3 regions of the Fictibacillus iocasae genome follow, and region 1 is predicted to be linked to each of the others. Evidence: riboswitches for the same ligand, from Rfam matches in the RefSeq annotation. Region 1 holds a riboswitch; each other region holds the start of a gene.
What was found. Region 1 has a riboswitch for cyclic di-GMP ahead of ACFQPF_RS15690 (B-box zinc finger protein). Riboswitches for the same ligand answer to the same signal wherever they lie in the genome.

Region 1 (2,266 bases):
ATTCTCCAACCTTCAAGCGGTATGTCCCTGCCTCAAGATCAACCCAGTCGTTATGCTTACCTGGAGTAGAAGAAGAACTTGTAAAGTAGTCTCCAAAAACTTTAACATTGTTGCTGTCATATAATTTGAAGTGGGTGGTTGATTTTACATAAGAAGTGATGTCAATGGATACCCTCCCTGCACTTGGCACTGTGAAAAAGAACTCTTTTTCCTGTTCTTGTTCAGTAAGTGAACCAGAGACAAAAGTTAGGACTCCATTTGCTGCTTGTACGTTTTCAACTTGGAAGATAGAAATGAGAAGAAAAGTAAGTGCAGTTAGTGTAATAACGATTTTGTTTAATTTAAACATCATGTACCCTCCTTGTTATTAACTGATTCTTTGTTTAACGTTATGCGGCATTTGTGTATTCTGCGAGTTGTTTCGCTTCTTTTAGACCCTTTACAATTTTCATTACCTGAAATGGAAGTACAAATACTCCAATTACCATAGACAATCCTAATTTAATTAAGAAATAGATGACCCAGCCCATTAATGGCATGAATAGAAAGATATTTGGAGTAATCTTATTCAATGCACTCCATCCCCACGGTACACCTGCCAATGCAATAGCTAACATAAAGCCTTCTGTTAATCCAAAGGCAAATAATACAGTCATAATAATGGCATTACGAATTAATATGGATTTCTGTTCGCTTACTTGGTTTAGTACGCACGAATCGCATGATGGATAGGTAAATTTTTCACTGCAATTTGGACATAATGCCTTTCCGCAAACCGTACATGTCGAAACCGCGTCCATTTCATAATGTTTATAGCATTTCATTTTAGACTCCCCCTCGTTGTTTTGTTACTTTAATAACTTCCTATTTCTATCAACCTCCCAAACAAAAAAGCCATGGCTAAACAGCCACAGCATACTTAAGAACTATGGCAACCTGACGATCATAGCGTAAAACGCCTTAGACTCACGGCTTTGCGTCCTTCCCTTTCGAAAAGTTTGCCTTTTTCATAATTATTCAATTAAAGGTAAATATTACTATACACTTAGTATAATGGAACCTATTTCCTATGTAAACACTAAAATATATAGGCTATTTTTCCACCTTTAGATCTGTGCTAATTGTAGGTGTTTACGCTAAGCCCAAACATTAATGGGTTCATTAAAAAAAGAAAAGCTCCAGCAAACACAATAGCTAGAGCTTCTCTCATCATCTCTTTTATTTCACATACCCCGCCCACCGTCTGTAATAGGTGAGGTAGGTTTTGTCGTTGGATATCGTGTATAGGGCGTGCATTTGGAAGATGTGAATCGCGTGGTACATCGGGACGACGTGCGGCTGCTGTTTCATGGTGAGATGGCTGAGGTCGTAGGATGTGAAGCCGCCGATGTCGTACTTTGGCAAAATTTTCTTGATTGCGATCAGTCCTTTTTGCTGCAAATAGTACTGCGCCGTCTTTTGGCCGTAATCTGCCTTTACGCCAAGCTTCATCCAGTCATAAAGACCGAACATGGCGTATACGAATCCGTTCAGTGTGTAATTGTCTGGGTTGCTGATGTATTCTTCAAAAAATCCGTATTCATTGTACGATTTTCCGAGTGCGCGCAGGTTCGTGTATGTGCCGCCTCTTGACTTGGCGCGGGTCATGAACGCGAGGCATTTTTTCCCTGTTTCCAAATATTTGACGTCCTTTGTTAAGTGATACGCTCTTGAATATACGCTCAGCGCCTGGCCTTGAGCCATAGCTGAGTACCAACCAGGCTGGTATTTCACGCGAAGATGCTTGATCTCGTAATAGAAATCATAACGAAGCGATCCGTCCGGCTTTTGGTATAGCACTAAAGCATTCGCATACTTGAGAAAGCGGGCTTTGTTTGCTTCATTCTTTGTTCTGACATACTTGCCGTGTTCGGAGAGTGCCATCTGGGCGATTGTAACCGGGTTGTACTGGTACTTGTCATAATACTTCACCATTGGGATGCCTTGGGCGTCCATTTTGATTCGAGACATTTGGAAAACTTTTTGGCTGAGATTGAAATAGTCGCCTTGCGGGGTATAGGGAGCGAGTTTGTGGGCGTATTGGTAGTTGTTCTTCTTGTAGGTAGCAACTGACTTTTTGACGAGTGCAGAATAATCTGCGGCGTAGCTCGGAATGGCCATCGAAAATAACATGACCGCAGCGATTGTTAGCACAACGGCTGTCTTATAAAACTCCTTCAATTGAACTATTCCCCCTGCTCTTATTGTGATGAACTGCCTTTTTCAT
Region 2 (2,266 bases), on a different contig from region 1:
ATCGCGGTGCCGTTTTCAATAGAATAGCCAAACACATTCTCAGTCTGTGACCAGCGGCCAGCCTGAGCGTTAAGGTGCTGTGCCGCTTTCGATTCTGCCTCGCTTTTTGTGATGTTCTGCTTCGGCTCTTCCACTTTCGAGTAAGACGTATAATCAGAGACCGCCATAAGTGCCTTGCCGTTTCTATCGAGCGTAACCGTCACTTGATTGGTAAAAACGGGTTTGTCTTTCACCGTTTGCTGATAACGGACGTACGTTCCAGCGTTCGCTTCAATCGTCGTGACATATGTAAGACCAGAAAGATCGGCGTTAAGGTTGTATTGCGCCGCATTCTTCTTTAAGTACTCATCCGCTTTTACTTTCGCATCAAAGCTCTGTGCCTGAACCGTTCTCGGTGTGTAGTCTGGTGTGCCGCCGCTAAAGGTTGGGAGAGCCAATGTCATCACAAGCGCAGCCGAGCCAAGCATCTTAATCAGATTCTTCTTTTTCAAAATAACAGCCTCCTAAAAGTTTGAATTTTCATACAATTAGTGTAAGGCCTGTCCTAGCCTCAATGCAATGGGTCTATTTTGATAGATTTTGTAGGAATAAAACATCTGGAACATCTGGGGTCCGGTACACATCTGGGGTCCGGTACTCTTCTTTCAAATGCTGCTTTATGGCGTTGAATGATGGAGATGGTACCGGACCCCGATTGTACCGGACCCCGAAAATACGAAAAAATCAAATATACAAACCCTGTATACGGTTTTTGTCGAAATAGGTCGCCTGTACTATTTCCATATTTTTTATTTATTTGTAAAATATTGATATCGGTAAAACCAGAGAAATCTGGCGGCACAAAGCTATAGGGGCTAAGGGCACACACAGAATCGCCTACGCCAGCCAGCTGCCTTTACCACATTTTTATATCCTTAAGGAGGATGAGGTAATGAAAAAGAAAATGATGAAGTTCGCTGCGGCTGTTCTTGCACTCGCTGTCATGCTTGGCGCGCCTGCTGGATCGTACGCGAAGGAAAATGGTTCGAAGCACGAGCTGCAAAAAAAGAAAGAACAGAAGAAAAAGAAAGACAACAAGAAAAAAGGCCACGAAAAAAAGAAGCAGGATGAAGCAAAAAAGAAAGCTGAACTAAAAAAGCAGTACACCAATAAATATCGCGAGCTGAACAAAAAGCTTATTCAAATCGAGTCAAAGGTTAAGTCTCTTAATGAAGAGATCGAGCTGTATTATGGAGAAGAGCCTGTTAAAGAAGAACCGCCTAAGACAGAGCCTCCTAAAGAAGAACCGCCAACAGAGCCAGTTCCGGTTCCCAATCCGACTCCTGTTCCAAACCCTGCACCAGAACCTGTGAAAGCATCTTCTGATGATGACGAGGAAGAGGATGAAGAAGAAGAGTGCGATCATCACGAGGAAGATGAAGATTGCGAGGAAGAGGACTGCTGTGAAGAGGAAGAGGAATCACGCTTCGAGGAGTTTGAAAACAAGCTGATGTCTCTTGATAACCAGCTGTATCAAGTGAAAAACCAGATGAACAAATTGGTTTCCGACGCTAAGAAAAAAGGTGTCACCCTTGATGCATCCATTACTAAAGCAGGAAATGAAAAGTATGCAGCTGTTAAAAGGCTCATCGCCGAAAGCATCACGAACTTAAACAAAAAAGAATCTGGTGAACCAGCTGAAAAGCCAGCTGAAGTAATTAAATAATAGAAATGAGCTGCCGCAGTGTGCCGGCAGCTTTTTTGTGGCAGATCCACGTTCGGGGTCCGGTACTTTTTTCCATAATGGTGCTAAAACGGGGTTGGAGATGGAGATGTACCGGACCCCGACGTTGTGCCCCAACGTTGTGAATCGGTTTTAAACTAGTCATTTCTTACCTTTTTTCTCGTTTCCAAATTTCGTCTATTATCCAAAACCTGTTTTTTCTATAGTCGAATTTTAACACGGGTTTCGAAGGTCACACATTATTTTTCTGAATATTTCGTTACTTTAGTGTTATTTTAAGATAATTTAAAGGGTTTGTTAATTTTATATCGAACCCCTTTTCCCTTTTTGAGATTGTGTTAACCTTGAAAGCAATCAAACAGAAGGAGTGATCAGTCATGCTAAAACGTTTCGCTGCAGGTTATACTTCTCTAGCACTTTTGGTTGGACTTGCTGCACCAACTCAAGCGGGAGCAGCTTCTATACCAGAGCAATCCGATTCAAAGGAAGCACCGAAAGAAATTATCGTAAAATACAAAGAAGGTGTTTCTTCTACTGAGAAGT
Region 3 (2,266 bases), on a different contig from region 1:
CTCATGAGGAACAGCCCCAATTGAATGGCATAGGTCAAAACCGATGATGATTCCACGTCTATGCGCCTCTTTCGTCAAGCGCTGCATATCAAGCAGCTGTCCGCTTCTATAAAGTACAGAGGGGAGAAGGATCAAGGCGACCTCCTCTGTCATATGGCTGATGATTGTCTCTTCTGAAAGCGTCAATCCATCATCGCTTTTTACCTGGATCAGTTCGCTTTCATAATCATATCCTTTTAACATAAGCTGACTTTGCAGGGCATAAATGTCGGAAGGGAAAGTCAATTCATCAGCTAGAATTTTTGTTTTCACTCCTGATGGTTTGTAGAAGGTAGACACCAGCTGATGAAGGTTGACGGTGGTCGAGCTCGCAGCGACCACTTCCTCTGGCCGCGCTCCAATAATTCCTGAGAGCTTCGCACCTACCTGCTCACTTAAATGGAACCATGGATAAGCCCCGTTCATCCAGCCATCAATACCATAAAGCTTCCAGTCTTCAAGCGACTTAACCAGCGTACTCTCAGCCCTTTTCGATAAAAGCCCGAGCGAATTGCCGTCCATATACCATTTTCCTTTTGGAAGGTAAAACTCATCACGGAACCTTCTTAATTCATCCTGCCTATCTAATGTAAGCGCATACTCTTTATTCAGCACCATTTTTCCCCCAATCAAGATTCTATCTTCATAGTAATCAAAAAGGAGACCGTGTGGAAGAATTAAGTTGTTTTCCGGATTAGTATCTAGTGTTATACGTTAACCTTTGGTAAACAATACAGGAATCAGTCTGAAAAATTGTCACATTTTCATGAAAAATAGCGAAAAAAAACGTGAATATGACAGCACATTCCGACACGTTAAAAAGGTATTAAGCCCTATACTGAAAGGGTACTAATTAACTGTACATACGATGGCTCACACTCAACTCAAATCCATTCAGAAAAAGGCAAACATGTTGAAAAACATGGACGCAAAATCACAGGTCTAACGTTCACAAACTATGACGGCTGGATTACCTGGAAACATTTCAGGAGGTACTGATGACAACTTTACTGGCAGATCAATTGGATGGTGAATGGGTAGAATTAGTGATGGAAGCAAAAGAACTTGGATTGAATATTGAAGAAGTGCGCCAATTCATTCAAAACACTTCCTGCGTGACACCGCCTTCCTTGTTGGAGGAGCAGACGATCTAATCCCCACTTTTGTTCTATTTACAGAAAAAGAAGCCAAATGTATAATTGATGAAACGCTTCTAGTAAAAAAGAGGGATAAAAATGATCGGTGAATTTGTAAAAAAATACCGCAAACAAAAAGGACTCTCATTATCTGCATTAGCCGAAAAAGCTGGAATAGCGAAATCCTACTTAAGTTCACTTGAGCGAAACATTCAACAAAACCCATCTGTTCAGCTCTTAGAAAAGCTTTCTGCTGTTTTAGATGTTCCTGTTGAGAATTTCCTAAATGACCGAACGGAAGTAAATGATAAAGACCTGGACGCCGAATGGGCAGATTTAGTAAAAGAAGCCATGGGCTCTGGTGTCAGCAAAGAACAATTTAAAGAGTTTCTTGAATTTAATAGATGGAAGAACGCACAAAAATAAGCCAGTCTCATTGCCGACTGGCTTTTTTGGTTGCTGTATTTAACAAACCCTCTACTCACCGCCTCAAATAGATATATCAATAAATGGTTTAATTTCTTTAAAATGATAAGGCTGAACGTTTTTCATAGCAAGGAGCCAACTTCTTTCCAGCTGCCTCAGCTTTCTTACTGTATAAAGAAAAGGGGCCAAACCTTTATATTCATGATCGATATATAGTTCACACATATTTTCACCTTTGTAATACAGCTTAACGAAATGGCGCCCTGTGAAACTGATATATTGATCCTTCTCATCATTCCGAATCATAAAGGTATGCCTCCTTAGTTTCGTTCTTAAAAAAGAACGATTTTATTAAATGATACACGACAGCAAAGAACAAGTACAGTTTTTTCGTTCTCTTTTGTGAACATTTTAAAGAAAAATGGACGAACGCTATGCACTTAACCGAGCTTTAGCTGCCTTTAGCCTTTATTCCTAAACCTTTCGACTGCATCGATTTCCGACTCTGTTAAAAAGTTATGCTTCCTTAACGTGTTAAAAAGATTGGCAATTCCTGTCTTATTGCCTAGTATTAAAGGCATAGGGGGCAAAACGCATGAATAAAACACTGATCGCAACCGCGGTATTTCTTGTTTTCTTTTTTGGTTTATTTATATTCGTTCAGC

Region 2: it holds a riboswitch for cyclic di-GMP, as region 1 does, so the genes downstream of both, ACFQPF_RS07115 (hypothetical protein) here and ACFQPF_RS15690 (B-box zinc finger protein) in region 1, are expected to answer to the same signal.
Region 3: it holds a riboswitch for cyclic di-GMP, as region 1 does, so the genes downstream of both, ACFQPF_RS11940 (anti-repressor SinI family protein) here and ACFQPF_RS15690 (B-box zinc finger protein) in region 1, are expected to answer to the same signal.

The regions. Positions count from the first base shown of each region.
Region 1 is NZ_JBHTCP010000049.1:126,689-128,954, forward strand. Features, by position in the region: gene ACFQPF_RS15685 (Ig-like domain-containing protein) at 1-352, opposite strand, end outside; gene ACFQPF_RS15690 (B-box zinc finger protein) at 390-824, opposite strand; cyclic di-GMP riboswitch class I at 928-1,013, opposite strand; gene ACFQPF_RS15695 (D-glucuronyl C5-epimerase family protein) at 1,219-2,220, opposite strand.
Region 2 is NZ_JBHTCP010000013.1:88,434-90,699, forward strand. Features, by position in the region: gene ACFQPF_RS07110 (M36 family metallopeptidase) at 1-443, opposite strand, end outside; cyclic di-GMP riboswitch class I at 805-897, shown strand; gene ACFQPF_RS07115 (hypothetical protein) at 932-1,705, shown strand; gene ACFQPF_RS07120 (S8 family peptidase) at 2,101-2,266, shown strand, end outside.
Region 3 is NZ_JBHTCP010000038.1:21,849-24,114, reverse strand. Features, by position in the region: gene kynU (kynureninase) at 1-657, opposite strand, end outside; cyclic di-GMP riboswitch class I at 933-1,017, shown strand; gene ACFQPF_RS11940 (anti-repressor SinI family protein) at 1,038-1,193, shown strand; gene ACFQPF_RS11935 (helix-turn-helix domain-containing protein) at 1,275-1,601, shown strand; gene ACFQPF_RS11930 (hypothetical protein) at 1,665-1,907, opposite strand; gene ACFQPF_RS11925 (CapA family protein) at 2,197-2,266, shown strand, end outside.